2 regions of the Candidatus Sodalis pierantonii str. SOPE genome follow, and region 2 is predicted to be linked to the other one. Evidence: predicted binding sites of a transcription regulator. Region 2 holds the regulator's gene; the other holds the start of a gene.
The links. Region 2 encodes CRP, which controls carbon source genes, mostly activating them, when cyclic AMP is high. Its sites were predicted from a motif close to ATGTGANNNNNNTCACAT; they were not measured.

Region 1: SOPEG_RS07130 (CidA/LrgA family protein) is a predicted target of CRP. The motif match lies at 3,751-3,768, and genes of this name have one in related genera.

What each region holds. Positions count from the first base shown of each region.
Region 1 covers NZ_CP006568.1:1,382,047-1,391,886, reverse strand. Annotated here, with positions in the region: partial or broken gene acs (acetate--CoA ligase) at 1-535, shown strand, start outside; gene SOPEG_RS07145 (DUF485 domain-containing protein) at 597-914, shown strand; partial or broken gene SOPEG_RS07140 (cation acetate symporter) at 904-2,566, shown strand; partial or broken gene SOPEG_RS07135 (LrgB family protein) at 2,634-3,322, opposite strand; gene SOPEG_RS07130 (CidA/LrgA family protein) at 3,312-3,734, opposite strand; partial or broken gene SOPEG_RS07125 (LysR substrate-binding domain-containing protein) at 3,892-4,464, shown strand; gene SOPEG_RS07120 (Na+/H+ antiporter) at 4,528-6,174, opposite strand; partial or broken gene SOPEG_RS07115 (TonB-dependent receptor) at 6,426-8,666, opposite strand; gene SOPEG_RS07110 (SDR family NAD(P)-dependent oxidoreductase) at 8,949-9,707, opposite strand; gene SOPEG_RS27240 (hypothetical protein) at 9,830-9,840, opposite strand, start outside.
Region 2 covers NZ_CP006568.1:224,062-233,901, forward strand. Annotated here, with positions in the region: partial or broken gene kefB (glutathione-regulated potassium-efflux system protein KefB) at 1-469, opposite strand, end outside; partial or broken gene kefG (glutathione-regulated potassium-efflux system ancillary protein KefG) at 459-1,009, opposite strand; gene SOPEG_RS25835 (ATP-binding cassette domain-containing protein) at 1,140-1,718, shown strand; partial or broken gene SOPEG_RS30340 (ATP-binding cassette domain-containing protein) at 1,607-2,407, shown strand; gene SOPEG_RS29045 (phosphoribulokinase) at 2,381-3,265, shown strand; partial or broken gene SOPEG_RS01300 (OsmC family protein) at 3,372-3,771, opposite strand; gene crp (cAMP-activated global transcriptional regulator CRP) at 4,089-4,721, shown strand; partial or broken gene SOPEG_RS01310 (YccS/YhfK family putative transporter) at 4,774-6,850, shown strand; gene istB (IS21-like element ISSoEn3 family helper ATPase IstB) at 7,127-7,876, opposite strand; partial or broken gene istA (IS21-like element ISSoEn3 family transposase) at 7,888-9,438, opposite strand; gene argD (bifunctional acetylornithine/succinyldiaminopimelate transaminase) at 9,663-9,840, opposite strand, start outside.

The DNA.
Region 1 (9,840 bases), 1.2 Mb from region 2:
CACGCTGTATGGCGATCACGATCGTTTCGAGCAGACTTATTTTTCCACTTTCAAGGGCATGTATTTCAGCGGTGACGGCGCCCGGTGCGACGAGGACGGTTATTACTGGATAACCGGTCGCGTGGATGACGTGCTGAACGTTTCCGGCCACCGCCTCGGCACCGCCGAGATCGAATCGGCGCTGGTGACGCATCCGAAAATTGCCGAAGCGGCGGTGGTGGGGATCCCCCATAACATCAAAGGCCAGGCAATTTATGCCTATATTACGCTCAACGCGGGCGAAACCCCGACGCCGGAATTATATAACGAGGTCCGCGCCTGGATGCGCAAGGAGATCGGCGCTATCGCTACCCCCGATGTCCTGCACTGGACCGATTCGCTGCCGAAAACCCGCTCCGGCAAAATAATGCGCCGCATCTTGCGCAAAATCGCCGCCGGCGATACCGGCAATCTGGGCGACACCTCCACGCTCGCCGATCCCGGCGTGGTCGAAAAGCTGCTGGAAGAAAAACACTCTCTGACCTTGCCTTCGTAGTCCTCCGCCACCTTCGGGTGGCTTTTTCTGCCGTACCTCTGACCCCACTGGAGAATCCCTGATGAATGCGATCATTTATCAACGGATACAGAGCAATCCGCGTTTTCAAGAGCTGGTGAGTAAACGCCAGCGTTTCGCCCTGTTGCTTGCCCTAATCATGCTGGTGCTGTACTACGGGTTCATTCTGCTTATCGCTTTCGCGCCAGACTGGCTGGGAACGCCGCTGCATCCCGGTACCAGCGTGACGCGCGGTATCCCGCTCGGCATCGGTCTGATTGTGGCCTCCTTCATACTGACCGGTATTTACGTCATTCGCGCCAATGGCGAGTTCGACCGTCTGACCCAACAGCTGTTGCGCGAGGTGCAGTATGACCAATAAATACCTCTGGACCGTGGCGCCGCCGCTGGTCGCCTTTCCGCTGCTCATCCAGGCCGAAACGGTCAACGGCGCGGTTGAGCGCCAACCGCTTAACCTACAGGCCATTATCCTGTTTGTGCTGTTTGTCGCCGCTACGCTGTATATTACCTATTGGGCGTCGAAACGGACCCGCTCGCGCAAAGATTATTATACCGCCGGCGGCAATATCACCGGCTTGCAAAACGGGCTGGCGATCTCCGGTGATTTTATGTCCGCCGCATCGTTCCTCGGTATCTCGGCGCTGGTCTATACCTCCTGCTATGACGGGCTTATCTACTCGCTCGGCTTTCTGGTGGGCTGGCCGATCATTTTATTTTTGATAGCCGAACGGCTACGCAATCTCGGGCGCTATACGTTTGCCGATGTCGCGTCATACCGCTTGCAGCAGAAACCGAGCCGCACGCTTTCCGCCTGCGGCTCGCTGGTGATGGTGGCGCTGTACCTGATAGCGCAGATGGTGGGCGCCGGCAAACTGATTCAACTGCTTTTCGGCCTCAATTATCATGTCGTCGTGGTGCTGGTGGGCATTTTGATGGTGTTGTACGTCCTGTTCGGCGGCATGCTGGCCACCACCTGGGTACAAATCATCAAGGCGGTGCTGCTGTTGGCCGGCGCCAGCTTTATGGCGCTGATGGTGATGAAAACCGTCGGTTTCAGCTTTAACTGACTGTTTGCCGATGCCATGGCGGTACACGCCAAGGGCGCGGCTATCATGCGGCCCGGGGGGCTGGTGGCCGATCCGGTCTCGGCGCTGTCGCTGGGGCTGGCGCTGATGTTCGGGACGGCGGGCCTGCCCCATATCCTGATGCGTTTTTTTACCGTCAATGATGCCCGCGAGGCGAGTAAAAGCGTGTTCTACGCCACCGGCTTTATGGGCTATTTTTACTTTCTAACGTTTATTATCGGCTTCGGCGCGATTTTGTTAGTGGGCGCCAACACCGCTTTCAAAGACAGCGCCGGCGCGCTGCTCGGCGGTTACAACATGGCGGCGATCCATCTGGCCAATGCGGTGGGCGGCAACTTTTTCCTCGGCTTTATTTCGGCGGAGGCTTTCGCCACCATTATTGGCGGTAGTGGCGGGGTTAACGCTGGCCGGCGCGTCGGCGGTTTCCCACGATCTATACGCCAGCGTGATTAAAGCGGGAAACGCAACGGGGTGCGACCAGCTGCGGGTGTCGAAAATTACCGTGGTGGTGCTGGGTTTTGTGGCTATCGGTCTCGGCATTCTGTTTGAAAACCAGAATATCGCCTTCATGGTGGACCTGGCGTTTTTCATCGCCGCCAGCTGTAATTTCCCCATCATTTTACTGTCGATGTATTGGCGCCGGCTGACCACGCGCGGCGCGATGGTCGGCGGCTGGCTGGGGCTGATTACCGCGGTGGTGCTGATGATTATCGGCCCGACCATTTGGATGCAGGTGTTGGGGCACGCCAAGCCGATTTACCCTTATGAATATCCCGCGCTGTTCTCAATGCTGGTGGCGTTTATCGGGACTTGGCTGTTTTCCATAACTGATCACTCGGCGCAGGGAGCGAGGGAACGCGAGCTGTTTCTGCCGCAATTCATCCGTTCGCAGACCGGTATCGGTATTTCAACCGGCGCGGATCATTGACCTCGCGCTTCGTTACGCGCGCCCCCTTTGCCCGCGCCAGAGGGGGCGCGGCCCGGGGTGACGGGCGCTACCACATGATATGACCAATTAATGGCGCCAGTAGCACCGTTACCACCCCTGCCAGCAGCATTACCAGACTGGACACCACCCCTTCCCGTTGCCCCATTTCATAAGCGCGGGCGGTGCCAGCTCCGTGGGAGGAGGCACCTAATCCCGCCTCGCGCGCCACGCCGGCACGCACCGACAGACGCAAAAACAGGATATCGCCAACCGCCATGCCGAACACGCCGGTAATCACCACGAACAGCGCGACCAAATCCGGCTGGCCACCCGCTCCGCCGCCGCTAGCGCAAAGGGGGTGGTGATTGAACGCACAGACAAACTGCGCTGCACCACTTCCGGCAGCGCCAGCAGCCGCGCCAGCCACACCGAGCTGCCCACCGCCACCACGGTAGAGGTGATGACCCCGGCGCTCAAGGAAAGCCAATGCCGGCGGATGATGGCCATATTTTCATAAACCGGTACCGCGAAAGCAATGGTGGCCGGCCCCAGTAGCCATAATAGCCAGCGAGCCTCGCCCATGTAGTGCTGGTAAGAGATATGGGTCAGTACCAGCAACAAGACCAGCACCGCTGGCGTAAAAATCAGCGGCATCAGCGGCAGATGATGGAAACGGCGATAAAGATGTTTGTTAAAGAAATAGAGCAGCAGCGTGACCAGCAGACACAGCGCCCCCAGCATAAAATCACTGCTCATGTCGTTTCCCGCGCGCCAGCCAGAGTTCAAAACGATAGACCCGGTCCACCACCAACGCGGTGATCCCCAGTACCAAGGTGGTGCTCAGCGCGATGACCAGAAAGATCCGCCATCCCTCCACGCGCAGCAGCTGAGTGTAGTTCACCACCGCCACCACCGCCGGCACGAAGAACAACAGCATTTCCGCCAGCAGCCAGCGGGCGCCGTCGCGCACCCAACGCAGGGGAAGGATGCGCAATAGAATAAGCGCCAATAACAGGAACATGCCGACGATATTGGCCGGCAATGGCAAATGCAAGCGCAGCACCAGCTGCTGCGCCAGCACAAATAACCCGACGTACAGCGCCACCTGCAACGGCACCTGCACTCGACCCCAACGCGACGGCATAACGAGGCGCCCGGTCAGCGGCATAGCAATACCCTTATTAGTGTGAGATTGCTCACAGTGTAGGCGGCTAGCAAATATTACTGAAAATAAATTAATATCATAGAAATTATACCATCCAGGAATAGTGAATGGACATCCGAACGCTACGCTATTTTGTCGAGGTGATCCGGCAACAAAGCTTCACCCGGGCATCGAGCTGGAGATAGCCGAATTTGGCGGCGTCACCATGCAGCAGGCGGTGCTGGCCGGAGAACTGGATCTGGCGCTGACCGCGTTGACCGCCGAAGTCGACCCCGACCTCGCGGCGCTGCCGCTGTTCAGTCATCCGCTGTGTGCGGTAGTGCCGCGTCGCGCGCCGTGGCTGACGCGGCGGGAAGTGCCCTTTACGCTGCTGGGGGAGTGGCCGGTATTGATTTATAACGAAGACTTTTCGCTCTACCGGCAATTGCTCGACGCTTTCGATGCGGCCGGGATTGAGCCGCAGATTGCGGTACGTAGCGGCCAGTGGGATTTTCTGGCGGCGATGGTTGCAGCCGATATCGGATTAGCGGTGCTGCCGGAACCCCTCTGCCGGCGGTTGGATAGTCAACGTCTGCTCTGGCTGCCGCTGATGCCGCAAATGCTATGGCAACTCGGGCTTATCTGGCGTCAGAACAGCTATCTATCCCATGGCGCGCAGGCGTGGATTGTCGCCTGCCGCGAACGTTGGCTACCCGGCGAGCGCCTGCGGGGGGCGCAGCAAGCCCCCCGCTAGCCGCGTGGCACAGCGGGCAGAAGGTGCGTGAGGGCGCCCAAAGCGCCCGCCCGACCGCGCGGCTTATTCGTGCTCTACCAGCAGCGCTTCCAGCAGATCTAAATCGTGCAGCAACTTCATCAGCGTTTCATTGCTGATTTTTTGCTGCGCGCGTAAATGATAATATTCACCGCGCTCGGCGCGCAGCGCATTCAGCCTCATGCGCCGTTCCAGATTTTCAATCAGCAGCGCGCTGTCCGCGTCGTCATTGCCGTCAATCCGGCGGCGTAGATTGCCGATAACCCGGGCGCTAACTTCATTTAGGATCTGAGCGTCGATATTCTCTTCCTGGCTATTGGCCAGCCGCTCTTCCATTTTATGCAGGCTTTCAATGGCCACTTCCGCCGCCGCCGCGCGCGCCATGCGTTCTTCCTGGCGGTGCTGCGCCTTGTCGGACACCTGAATACCGCGCAACAACAGCGGCAAAACAATTACGCCGCAGATCAGGGAAAACAGAATCACGCCGGTGGCGATAAACACCAGCTGATAGCGCGAGGGAAACGCCGAACCGTCGCTGAGCAGAAGGGGGATCGACAGCACACCCGCAAGCGTGATGGCGCCGCGCACGCCGGCGAAAGACGATATCAGAATCTCGCGGGTGCTATAGTCGCCGAAGACCATCGGCCGCTTGGTCATAAAGCGTAAACTGATGCGTTTCATCAGCCACAGCCAGCCGAAACGCAGTACCATCAGCGCGGCGTAGATAAGGATCACATCGGTAAACAGCATCCAGGTTTGGATAGTGGGATCCAATTCAGCCTGGGTGATGGAGGTCTCAAGAATGTCGGGCAGCTGTAGCCCGAGCATAATAAACACCATGCCGTTGAACACAAACTCCAGCATCGCCCAGACGCTATTGCCGCGCAGGCGCATCGCCAGCGGCGCGTTGCGTATTATGCCCGACTGGCCGATGGTCATACCTGATGCCACCGCGGCCAGGATGCCAGAAACGCCGATATGTTCGGCAATCAAATAGGCGGCGAACGGCAGCAACAGCAGCAGCACTGTCTGCGTCGCGGCGTCGCCGCCGCTCCAGCGAGTGATAAGCCGCAGGGACTTGCTGTATCCCCACGTCACCGCCACGCCGGCCAGCAGACCGCCTGCCGCCACTTTGACAAACTCAAGCGAAGCGCCGCCGACGGAAAACACCATCGTCCCCATCGCGACCGCAATGGCGAACTTGAGCGACACCAGACCGGAAGCGTCGTTCATCAACGCCTCGCCCTGCAAAATGTCCATCAGCTTTTTCGGGATACGGCCTTCGCCGACGATGCCCGACAGCGCCACCGCGTCGGTGGGCGATAACACCGCCGCCAGCGCCAGCGCCGCCACCAGCGGGATGCCCGGCACCATCCAATAAATCAGATAACCAATTCCCACTACCGTGATAATGACCAATACCAGCGCCAGCGCCACTATCTCGCCGCCGTGACGCAAAAATTCGCGCGTCGGCGTCTTCCAGCCGTCGGAAAACAGCAGCGGCGGGATGAACAGCACCAGGAAGAGCTCGGGATTGAAATCGACGTGCAGCCCGAATTTGGGCCAGGCGAGCAGCGCGCCGAGTGCGATTTGCATCAAGGGCAGCGGAATTTGAAACGGTAGAATACGTGTCACTACCCCGGATAGGGACACGATAAGGGTGAGGATAAGAATCGTAAAAAAGATTTCCATGCTTTCCTTAGTCTCTAACTTTTGCGGCAATGTACAGGACGCGCGAGAAAATCTCCCCGCAAACGCGAACCCCGATGATAGTAGATCATTTTCCCGGCAGTTAAAAAGCCGTTATCAACTATCGGCCGGCGTAACGGAATTTTTAACCGAGTGGGGCGGCGGCCGCGCCGCCGCCGCCGGTAGGGCAAAAAAACGCACCGGCTTGCCGGTGCGTCTGTATCTCTGGGAGACAAGCGCCAGCCGCGTGGCGCTTAGAAGTCCATGGTCATGGAGAGTTTCAGCGAGCGCGGATCGCCCTGAGTCAGGTAGCCATCGCTGGCGGAAGCCCAGTAGTTTTCGTTGGTGACGTTTTCCACGTTGGCGCGCCAGACGATATTGTTTTTCGGCAGTTGCATGTCGTAACGCATGCCCAAATCCAGGCGGGTCCAGCCGCTGGCTTTCAGGTCGTTGGCTTCATCAACATACTGTGACCCGGTACGGATCACACGGCCGGTGGCGACGCCGCCGCTGAGCCACGGCAGATCCCATTTGCCGCCCAAGACGAACTGATAGCGCGGTACGCCGATGGCGTCGTTGCCATCGTTGGCGCCGTCCTGGGTTTTGGTCAACTCCGGATCCATCCAGGTGGCGCTGCCGTTCAGGCGCACGCCGATTACCGGTTCGCCGAACAGATTCAGCTCAATACCGCGACCGGTTTTTTGATTTCAAACACCGCCAGCGAGCCGGCGATACGGCTGTAATCCGCTTTTACTCCCACTTCGTTTTGCTTGGACGTTTCAATGCCGGTCACCTGGCCGCCGTTGACCACGGTGCCGGAGTTATAGGTGCTGCCGGCGGTTTCGCCTGCCTGCAGCGCTTCGATATGGTTAGCATACAGGGAGATGTGTTCCCAGGGCTTCACCACCAGGCCATAGGCCGGCGTCAACTTGGTGCGCTCAAATTTAGCGGACTGCTCGCCGGTATAGGCGTAGTTAGTGACATTCACGCTCTGACGACGCAGACCGGCAATCACTTTGACGCGGTCATCAAGCATCGAAAGCGTATCCGACAGACTCACACCGCTGTTGTAGGTCCGGTTGGTGACGCCAGGGTTGCTCATTTTGCCGCCCGCATAGGTCGCGTCCGTCGGCTCATCGGAATAGCTTGGATCGTAGATATTGGTGGTGATGTTGCTGGACGACATTTGATAGGCCGTACGTACGCGGCGGTAGCTGCTGGAGTAACCTAGGTTGACGCTATGATCGATAAAGCCGGTATCGAATTTTCCGCGAATGCCCGCCTGGCTGGAGAAGCTGTCGGAAAAATAGGGAACCCGCATCTGGCCTATGGTCGCGTCGCCGTCATCATTATAAGGCGTCGGCGAGGAGTTAAGAGCCGTATTCATGGATATGATTACCCCCGATCCCGCCATAAACCATCCAGTCATTGGTCAGATCGTATTCGCCGCGCAGCGCGCCAAACTGGCTTTCAGTGTTGGTAAACGCCCACTTCTTTCCGTAGTTGGTGGTGGCGGAGGGCGCCTTGAGGATCTTATCCATACCGGAGGTGTACACCACCGAACGGGCGCCGTGAACCGTTTGTTTCTCGGCGCCCGCATCCAGCGAGGCGCGGAAACGGTCACCGCGGTAATCCAGGCCAATGGTGCCCAGCGTCAGACGGCGTTTCTGCTCATCCACCGCCGTCTCGCCTTCGCGATGCACGCCGCTGACCCGTACGCCCCATTGGATGTTATCGCCAAAGCGGCGCGCGACGTCAAAGGCGCCGCCAACCTGAGATTTCGAGGTGTAGTCGACGGAGACGCGGTTCAGCGGCTCGTCGCCGGCGCGTTTCGGTTCGATGTTTACGGTACCCCCCACGCCGGTACCGCCGGGAGGAACGCCGTTCAGGAACGCGCTGGAGCCTTTAAGTAACTCGACGCGTTCCGCCAGCTCGGTGGCCACAAATTGGCGCGGCAACACGCCATAGAGACCGCCGTAGGCGATATCTTCGCTGTAAAGATCAAAACCACGCACCCGGTACGACTCTTGGGTATTACCGTAGCCGTAGGTGGTCTGTACCGATGCATCGTTACGCAACACATCGCTCAGAGAGCGGGTCTGCTGATCCTGCATCAGCTTGGAGGTATAGCCGACCACGTTAAACGGCACATCTTGTGTCGACTGTTCGCCCAACCGGCCCAACCGGCCGCCGTTGGCGATCTGGCCATCCAAATAGGCCGGCACCAGCCGATCGCCGCCGGGGGTAAAGCCGTTGTCCGGTTTTGCCACAACGGTAATGGTTTCCGTGCCGTTACCGGTCGCAGCAGCGGACGCAGCGCCGCCGGTTGTTGCCGAGGTCGCGGTGGCGGAGGTGGTCGCTGCCGTGGATGTCGTTGCAGTGGTGGCGGCAAAGGCCGGTACGGCGAAAGAGCCGCAGCTGGCGCTAATCACTAACGCCAACAGGCGCGGCGAAGAAATCTTGGCCGCAGGAAAAGCGAGACGCGCGCTGTACATATACTTTTTACCCGGTTAAATGTGAATAATAATAATTATTATAAGAGTTAGTGATTATGTAAATTCAGGTCAATTTTGCAAGAGCTTATTAACTATTTTTAATGAAAAGTTTTACTGGGGGGAGAGGCGCGTCGTTAAAAAAGCGTAAAGAGGGTCTGAGCAGGCGCACGGCGCTTCCTTCGCCATCGTTAGGGCCTCCGGCCCGCGGGCGACATGATACCGTCAGTCGCCGCCCGCCCTCGGCGCTTGACGCCCCTACGCCGGTGCCTGGGCCGCAACGGGTTAAAGGTACATTCCGCCGGACGCCTCAACGCGCTGAGCGGTCATCCAGTGGCAATTATCGCTCAGCAGCGCCACGACCGCCGTGCCGATATCATCCGGCAGTCCCACCCGTCCCAGGACGGTATTTTCGGCGATGACCTGATTCACCTGTTTATTGTCGCGCACCGTGCCGCCGGCGAAATCCGACTCGATCGCGCCGGGCGCGAGAATATTAACCCGTATCCCGCGGCTGCCCAGCTCTTTGGCCTGATAACGGGTCAATACTTCCATCGTCCCTTTTGTCGCGGCATAGACGGCAAAGCCGGGCGTAGTGAACCGCGTAAGCCCGCTCGACATATTTAAAATACTGCCGCCGTCGGCCAGCAGCGGCAGTAATGCCTGGGTGAGGAAGAACGGGCCTTTGACATTAATGCTCATCAATTGATCGAACTGCGCTTCGTCGGTCGCGGCAAACTCGGCATGAATGCCAATCCCGGCATTGTTCACCAAATGGTGAAACTGTGTCTGGCTAAATTTATCGTTCAGCACCTGCTGCAAATCGCTGACGAAATCGGCAAAGCGGCTGCTCTCCTCGGTATCAAGTTGCAACATGGCCGCCCAGCCCCCGCTCCATTCAATTTCCTTTACCTGCGCCTGCGCTTCCTCTGCCCGGGAGTGATAAGTGCCAATAATATCGAAACCGGCAACGGCAAGATGAATAGCGGCGTTGTAGCCCAATCCGCGGCTGGCGCCGGTGATTAATGCAATGGGACGACTCATAGCAAAACTCCTATGGCTTGCGATCGAATAACCCTGCGCCGGTTGACGCAGAACAGCGACTGTATTACTAAGAATATTGACCGGAGCGAAAGGGATAAAGAGCGTTAAACCGGAAATACTGTTCAATAAAAGC
Region 2 (9,840 bases):
CATATCCTGAAACAGTAACACCGAGAAACCCAGTTGACCGCCCTCATTGCGGTTCATGCCTTTATCCCGCATCAACTGCAGCGCAATGGCGGTTGAGGACATGGCCAGACCGATGCCGCCGATAAGCGCCGCCTGCCAGCGTCAAGGTAAGCGCAGCCCCCAGCAACGCCGCGGTGATAGCCACCTGCGCGGCTCCGACACCGAATATCGAATGCCGTAAATGCCAGAGTTTGGCGGGGTTCAGTTCCAGGCCGATGATGAACATCAAAAACACCACCCCCAGCTCCGAGAAATGCAGGATCTCATCGACATCGCGAATAAAACCCAGACCCCAGGGGCCGATGGCGATGCCGGCGGCGAGGTAGCCTAACACCGCGTCGATGCCGAGCCGTTGCGCAATAGGCACCGCCACCACCGCGGCAAAAAGAAACAGCACCACCGCAATCAGAAAAGAGGGACTACTCTCCATGGCGTTCGCCCTCCGACGGCAACGGTAACGATAGCCAGCGCGCATATTCACTGGCGCTGCGGGCGAGGCGCGCCGCGCCCAATAAATAATCATCGGCGGCTGCCAGTGCATACGGCACAGCGCGGCGGTCAGGGCGAAAGGACGCAGGATATCCGCCATCTCCACCCCTAACGCGCCGCTGGTCTGATAGGCGCTCTCGGCATCGCCGGTGGTGATAACCGACCGCCAGTGTTTGCCGGCCAGCGCGTCGCCGCCGACACCGCTGGCGAAGCCGCGGGTCAGCACGCGATCCAGCCACTCTTTGAGCAACGCGGGACAGCTGTAGGTGTATAACGGGTGCTGAAACACAATCACCTGGTGATCGCGCAGCAGCTGTTGCTCGTGAGGTATATCGATAAAAAAATCCGGATAGTGCGCATACAGATCATGTACGGTGACATGACTGAGCGTAGCCGCAGCCTTGAGTAACACCTGATTCGCCACCGAATCCTGGGCCTCAGGATGCGCGTACAATAGCAAAACTTTGGGCGGCTCAGAGATCAATTCCCCTCCAAAGCGTCGTCAGGAAGCGGGATTTCCGCTACCATGCTTCGCAAAGATAACGTCAGGACGCGATATCCTGTTTAACATTCAACTATGTAAATTTAACATACTCTAACGACGGCGCTTTATGATTGTTTTCTCCTCGTTGCAGATTCGTCGCGGTACCCGCGTACTGCTGGATAACGCCACCGCCACGATCAACCCAGGGCAAAAAGTCGGGTTGGTCGGCAAAAACGGCTGCGGCAAATCCACGCTGCTATCGCTGTTGAAAAAAGAACTCAGCGCCGACGCCGGCAGCGTCAGCCTGCCCGCGAACTGGGCGATGGCCTGGGTTAATCAGGAAACCCCCGCTCTTGACGTGCCGGCACTGGAGTATGTTATCGATGGCGACCGGGAATATCGTCAGCTTGAATCTGAATTACTTGTTGCCAATGAAAAAAATGATGGTCATGCCATCGCCACGCTACACGGGAAACTGGACACCATCAACGCTTGGACCATTCGCGCCCGCGCCGCCAACCTTTTGAGCGGTCTGGGCTTCAGCCAGCCGCAGCTGACGCAGCCGGTGCGTGCTTTCTCCGGCGGCTCTGGCGCATGCGCCTTAATCTCGCGCAAGCCCTGCTGTGCCGGTCTGATCTGCTGTTGCTGGACGAGCCGACCAACCATTTGGATTTGGATGCGGTCATCTGGCTGGAAAAGTGGCTAAGAAATTACCCGGGTACGCTTATTTTGATTTCCCACGATCGCGATTTTCTCGATCCTATCATCAATCGGGTGCTACATATCGAACAACAGACCCTAAATGAATATACCGGCAACTACTCGTCGTTCGAGCAGCAGCACGCCACCAAACTGGCGCAGCAGCAGTCGCTCTACCAGCATCAGCAGGAAAAAGTGGCGCATTTGCAGCACTACATCGATCGCTTCCGCGCCAAGGCAACCAAAGCCAAGCAGGCGCAAAGCCGCATCAAAATGCTGGAAAGAATGGAGCTTATCGCCCCAGCGCATGTGGATAACCCCTTTCAATTCAGTTTCCGCGCGCCGGAAAATTTGCCCAATCCGCTGCTCACCCTGGAAAAAGTCAGCGCCGGCTATGGCGATAACCTGATTTTACGCTCCATCAAGTTCAACTTGGTACCCGGTTCACGCATCGGTCTGCTGGGACGCAACGGCGCCGGTAAATCGACGCTTATCAAGCTCCTGGCCGGAACCCTGCCGCCACAGTCGGGGACGGTGTCGCTGGCGAAAGGCATCAAGCTTGGCTACTTCGCCCAGCACCAGTTGGAGTTTTTGCGCGCCGATAAAACGCCGCTGCAACACCTGAGCCGGCTGGCGCCAAAGGAGTCTGAGCAATCGCTGCGCGATTTCCTGGGCGGCTTCGGCTTTCAGGGCGACAAAGTCACCGACCAGACGGCGCGTTTTTCCGGCGCCGGGACCACGACCACCAGCCTGGCTTTTCGCAAAATCTTTCAACAGTTGAACATTCGCGCCGCGGAGTTGGAAGGCGATAGCTTTCACCACTTCACCCGGCCGGAAATGGATTTGGCCATTCGTAAAGCGCTCGATTTAGGTCGGCACGTGAGTTATTTCGGCCCGGATGCGAATAACTTCGATCTTCTGGAAAGAACGTTTTATCACTATGGGGAAAGCGGACGCGGGCAGGCGCGCAAATATTTGCATACCTACGACGAAGCGGTTCCTTATAATCAGGTCCCCGGCACCTTTACCCCCTGGCAGCCCCTGCCGGAACCTACCGACGTCCTATTCTACGAGGGGCTGCACGGCGGCGTTGTGACCGAGCATAATGACGTTGCGCGGCACGTGGATTTGCTGGTGGGGGTGGTGCCGATAGTCAATCTGGAGTGGATCCAGAAATTGATGCGCGATACCAACGAACGGGGCCACTCCCGCGAAGCGGTCATGGATTCCGTGGTGCGATCCATGGAAGATTATATCAATTTTATCACGCCGCAATTTTTCCGTACCCATATCAACTTTCAGCGGGTGCCGACGGTGGACACCTCCAATCAGTTCGCCGCCAAAGCGATCCCGTCGCTGGACGAAAGCTTTGTGGTTATTCACTTTCGCGGCCTGGACGCCATGGATTTTCCCTATTTACTGGCGATGCTGCAGGGATCTTTCATTTCCAATATCAATACGCTGGTGGTGCCGGGCGGCAAAATGGGTTTGGCGATGGAACTGATCATGGCGCCGCTAGTCAAGCAATTGCTGGAAGGGAAACAGATTCGCTAAGCGGCTTCACGCAGGCGCCGCGCGCGGGAACGACGCGCGGCGCCAATCGGGTGAGGCATTATGCGGCTTAGCGCCGCGCCCCGGCAGTCAAGCGCGCCCCGCGCGATCAGTCGAGGCGACGTACCTCAAAGCTGTGGGTGATACTGGCGGCTTTACCCAGCATCAGCGAGACCGAACAATACTTTTCCGCCGACAGCGCGCTCGACGATCTTATCCGTCAAATCGCGGCCGGTGACGATAAAATGCAGATTGATTTGGATAAACAGACGCGGCGCTTCCTCGCGGCGCGTCGAGGTTAACTTGACCTCACAGTCGCGCACATCGGCGCGGCCCTTTTGCAGAATCGAAACCACGTCAATAGCGCTACAGCCGCCGGCGGACATAAGCAGCATTTCCATTGGGCTTGGGGCCTTTTCGCCGCTGTTGCCATCTATGATAATCTGGTGGCCCGAGGCGGATTCGCCGATAAAAGACAGCCCTTCTACCCACTTTACTCGCGCTTGCATATCGTTAACTCCTGATAATATTCTTTGTGAAAGACTACCTTTTTGCCGCCAAACTGGCAATGTAACCGCAGATGCATCATGCTGAAGCGAGACAACACAAGACAGTTTCTTAAAGCTATGCTAAAAAACAAGGCAGGATCGAACTCACCGACAGTGAAAGAGCAAGAGAGCGATCGAAACGTCACCAACATTGGACCCTGATAAATTCCCTTGCGAGGTTCCGTTTATGAACGGAACGACATCATAATAACACCTTACCTTACAGGGAATACACCGTTCCTAAACAGGGCGGCGATGACAAAAGAGGATAACAGCGAATGGTTCTCGGCAAACCGCAAACAGACCCGACTCTCGAATGGTTCCTGTCTCATTGCCATATTCATAAGTATCCATCGAAGAGTACGTTGATTCACCAGGGTGAAAAGGCAGAAACGCTCTACTATATCGTCAAAGGCTCCGTCGCAGTGCTTATCAAGGACGAAGAAGGCAAGGAGATGATCCTCTCCTACCTGAATCAGGGCGATTTTATCGGCGAACTGGGGTTGTTTGAAGAGGGGCAGGAGCGCAGCGCATGGGTGCGGGCGAAAACGGCCTGCGAAGTGGCTGAGATATCCTACAAGAAATTTCGCCAGTTGATTCAGGTCAATCCCGACATTCTGATGCGTCTGTCTTCACAAATGGCCAGCCGCCTGCAGGTGACCTCAGAGAAAGTCGGCAACCTGGCTTTCCTGGATGTGACTGGGCGTATCGCGCAAACGTTATTGAATTTAGCCAAGCAGCCGGACGCCATGACTCACCCGGACGGTATGCAAATAAAAATCACCCGGCAGGAAATCGGCCAAATAGTCGGCTGTTCACGGGAAACGGTCGGCCGTATTTTGAAAATGCTTGAGGATCAAAATCTCATCTCTGCCCACGGTAAAACCATTGTCGTTTACGGAACCCGCTAATCCCCTTTCACCACGGGCATGGTCAGGACGGCCATGCCTTTTTAGCTGACTTATGTGGCGCAGACTCATCTACCACCCTGAAGTGAATTATGCCCTGCGGCAGACCATTGTGCTTTGCCTGCCGGTCGCCATCGGACTGATGTTCGGCAGCCTGCAGCAAGGTCTGCTGTTCTCGCTGGTGCCCGCCTGTTGCAACATCGCCGGGCTTGATCAGCTCCATAAGCGTTTCTTTAAGCGGCTGGTGGTCGGCGGCTCGCTGTTCGCCCTGAGCAGTATTTTCATCCAGCTGCTGTTGGCGCACGGCGTGCCGCTGCCGTTTGTCATACTGGGGTTGGCGCTGCTGTTCGGCGTCAGCGGCGAAATAAGCCCGCTACACGGCCGCTTGCTGCCGGCATCGCTGATTGCCGCGGTATTTACCCTGGGGCTGACCGGCAATGTGCCGCTTTGGCTGCCGCCGCTGCTCTATCTGGCAGGGACCGCCTGGTATGGGCTGTTTAACGCGCTGTGGTTCCGGCTATGGCAAGAGCAGCCGATGCGCGAGGCGCTCAGTCTGCTCTACCGCGAACTGGCGGATTATATCGAAGCGAAGTACAGTTTGCTGACTCAGCATACCGATCCGAACAGTGCGCTACCGCCGCTGTTCGCCCGCCAGCAGAAGGTCATCGACCAGATTGCCCAAGTGTATCAGCAGTTGCATATGCTCTCGGCCAACCATCTCAGCCAGTACAAAAGACTACTGCACGCCTTCCAGGTCGCGTTGGATCTGCAAGAGCATATCACGGTGAGTCTGCATCAGCCGGATGAAGTGCAAAAGCTGGTGCAGCAAAGCCACGCCGAGGCGGTGTTGCGCTACAACGCGCGTATCGTCGCCCCCGGCTGCGCGTCCTGGCGGACGATATTCTCTATCATCGCCAACCTGACCGGTTTGCCGCGGATGCCGGCTTGTCGGCGCTGGAAAAAATTGCCCGCCACCATCCGGATAACCCGGTAGGCCAGTTCTGCTATTTCCATTTCAGCCGCATCTATCGCCTGTTGCGTTCCCAGCGCCCCCTCTATCGTCGCGATGTGATGGCGGATAACCAGCAGCGGTTGCCGTTCTGGCCGGCGCTTGCGCAGTTATTGCTCCTTGAAATCGATGGCGCTGCGTAACGCCGCCCGCCTGGGCCTCATGCTGGCGGTCGGCAGCAGTTTGGGCCTGGTGTTCAATCTGCCGAAACCTTACTGGATCCTGATGACCATCATGTTTGTCAGTCAGAATGGTTACAACACGACCCGGGTGCGTATACAACATCGGGCGCTGGGTACCCTGGCTGGTCTGGTGATTGCCGCGGGTACGCTTCAACTAAAGATGGGCGACGGCGTCATCCTGACCGACATGCTGGTGGTGACTCTGGCCGGCTATTTGGTACTGCGCAAAAATTACGGTCTGTCGATGACCGGTATGACGGTGGTGACCGTGTATACCCTGCAATTGTTGTCGTTGAACGGCGCGCATTTCCTGCTGCCGCGGCTGGTGGACACCTTGATTGGCTGTATGCTGGCCTTTGGCGGCACGCTGTGGCTGTGGCCGCAATGGCAGAGCGGGCTGTTGCGCAAAAACGCCCATCAGGCGCTGGAGCGGGATCAGGAAGCGTTGCGGCTGCTGTTGCAGCCCGCCCCCGGCGCGCCCGCGCTGGCTTATGCCCGCATGCGGGTCAACCAAGCGCACAATGCCTTGTTCACCTCCTTAAGCCAGGCGATGCAGGAGCCGGGGTTCAATTCCCGCTATCTGAGCGATATGCGCTTATGGGTCACCCATAGTCAGTTCATTGTCGAACACATCAACGCCATGACGACGCTGGCGCGCGATCACTATATGCTGACCGATACGTTGGCGGCCAGACTATCTGGCCTCTTGCGAGGTGGCGCTGCAAAGCTGTCAGCAACGGCTGGAATATGACGGCCCGAGCACCGAAAATCCGGGTATTTTCAACACTGATGGCCCGCAGGATCAGGCGGTGACGCTCATGGAACGTCATTTGCGGCGCATATTGTTCCATCTCTGCGTGATGCATACGATTTCGTCGGTGGCGTGGCCGCAGCACGGTTTTTGGCTCGCGAGCCGTTTGCGCGATACGCCGCCAAACTAGCGCCGTGGCCGGCGAGAGGGCAAAACCGCCTCAAGCCGGCGGAAGGACAGTACTGGCACAGACCGGCTGATAGCGATGGCGTCTTGATAAACGTCCCTGATGCCGGGGTTGAAAGCGCAGCGCCGGACGCGTGAAAAACCGCCCGCGCAGAAAAGCTGCAGATTCCGACGTATCCGATCAGCTGTTCCGGCGACATCCGATCAGTTATTCCGATATTTTCCGATCACCCATTCCAGTGATATTCGATCACGTGTTCGCACATCTTCTGACTCGAGTTTAGTCTATTTTTCCTGTGCTGGCTACTCCTTGCTCTTTGCGTAGTGATTCGCCTTTAAGTTCCAGTCTATAGCTGGGGTGTACTAACCGATCGAGTAACGCGTCAGCTGTCGTGGGGTTTTCTATCAGTCCATACCATTTTTTCACCGGCAGTTGACTGATCAGGATGCTGCTGCTTTTGTCGTAGCGATCTTCCATCACCTCCAACAGCATCGTTGCCTGCATCGGACTTATTGATTCTAGGCCCACGTTGTCCAAGATCAGTAACTCTATTTTTTCTAACTGCTTAAGCTGTTTTAGATAGGTCCCGTTTACCTGACACTGGTGAAGATGGGCCAGCAACCGACCCACTCGCCAGTAACGCACGCTATATTGCTGCCGGCATGCCTGCTCACCAAGCGCACAACTGAGCCAGGTTTTGCCCGTACCTGTCGGCCCCGTGATGAGTATGCTTTTCTGATATTTCAGATATTGTCCCCCTAGCAGATCTCGCATCTGTTCCGGTGTCACTCCTCGGCTAGGGATATAACGGATATCTTCCGGTTTTGCCTGCAAGCGCATTTGCGATTGCCGTCGCATACGGAATATGTAGTTGTTTTTTCTATGCAAATTTTCCGCTTCTACCATCAGCGACAACCGCTCCTCGAACCCCAGCTCCCCATAACTCCCCGGGAGTTCGCGTTGCGTCTCCAACGCCTGGACCATTGCCGACAACTTCAGCTCTCGCAGAGCCATTAACAGTGTATCCATATTTATTCTCCTTAGTGATAACTGTCCGGACCTCGGAGGTTTTCGTGAACCAGCATTGATACGCCGGCTCCGTCCTGGGTGACCTCACTTTCACGACCGTGTTTCAATACGTTGGCTATGAAAGAGCGGTTAATGCACCCTTTCTCCAACGCCAGCGCGCAGGCCTTCTCCAGTCGCGTCGTCTCATAGCGCCGTTGCAGATTGAGTAGCCCCAGCACGGAGCGGTAAGCCTGCTCCGGATGGGCTTTGCTCTTTTGGATGGACTCGACCACTTTCAGTGTGCACACACCCACCGACAGAGCCCAACTGCACAGCCTTTCCGGCGTCCACTGACTCTGCCCCTTATGGTTAGCCGGCATGTGCGCCGCCTGAGTCGTGTGCCTATAGGCATTATCGCTGCGAGGGTGCGTAGCCACGCAGACGCCCTTATGGTGGATTTGCACCAGCCGTTGGGTGGCGATGACGTCAACGCGCTCGCCAACCAGCGGATGCGGCACCGAGTACCAGTTTTTGCCGTAGTCTATGTGGTAATCAGGTCCCACTCGGGCAACGAGATACTCACTGTATTCCCATTGTGTGGGCGGTAGAGGCCCAAGAGCCGGTTTGTCCAGCTGCTCGAAGCGTTCAAGGCGACTTTGTCCGCCGTAATGACGCATCGGGCGCAGATTCAACTCATGATTGAGTTCTCGTATCACCTGGTTGAGTTCGGCCAGCGAGTAGAACCTACGTTTACGCAACCGGGCCAAAACCCAGCGTTCTACCAGCTGCACAGTTGATTCTGCCTTCGCCTTGTCTTTCGGTTTTCACGGGCGCGCCGGTAGCACCACTGTCTCATAGTGATTTGCCAGCGCCTGGTAGCTCTGGTTTATGACCGGCTCATAGCGGTCAGGGGTGCTGACAGCGCTGCGCAGATTATCAGGTATCATCAGCTCCGGAACCCCACCCATGAAGTGCAGGCAGCGGCTATTGGCGTTGAGCCACGATGCCATGTCCTGGCCTTCGCAGGCTTCGATATACGCATAGCCTGACACGCCCATGGCAGCGACGAAGATAGCGACCTGGCGTACGCTACCGGTCGCAGGGTTGACGATAGGTACGGTGGGGCCACAGAAGTCGATGAAGAGCTTTTCGCCAGCCTTGTGCTCCATGCGCATGGAACGCCGCTGCTTCTTTTTCCAGTCACGGAACAGTGCACAAAACTGTGAGTAACCGAGGGCATCACCGCCCACGGCGGACTGATATTCCATCCAGAACAGCTGCTTGGTCATGCCCTTGCGGCTTAACTCGGTATCGATATCAAGCCAGCTGGGTAAGGTATTGATAACTTTTCCGGATTTGCCGGGATAGAGCAGGCGGTCGAGGTCGACGGGGGACAGTTCCGCCGGCAATGGCCAGACCAGGTTAGCTACCGTGAATCGGCCGAGGATATCGTGCACGGTAGTACAGCCTATGCCGAGCGCTGCTGCGATAGTGCGATTCGAGCGACGCTGCTCGAATTTCATACGTAAGACATTAATATAGATGCACATTTCCGTTCTCGCTTTCTTCTTTTTACGTGCCATGCCATGCCCCCGGAAGCTAAAAGTCTCCAGAGTATGGCGGAACAGAAGATGAGCGATCGGACAGAATCGGAATCGCTGATCGGGCGACCGGAATCAGTGATCGGATGAAATCAGAATTAGTGATCGGGTGAAATCGGAATCAGTGATCGGATGTGACCGGAACCAGCAAAAGCGGCGGACGACAGGAACGCCGATGCGGCGCCGGCGTTCCCGTTGTCCCTCTGTCAGGCCGCGCCCGTCACCTGCACCACGGCTTTCTCAAACCGCGCCAAGCCCTCGTCAATATCGGCAAACGTCACCACCAGCGACGGCGCGAAGCGAATTACATCGGGGCCGGCATTGAGAATCATGAGCCCTTCCAGGGCGGCGGCATGCAGAAAATCCCGCCCCCGCCCCTGATAG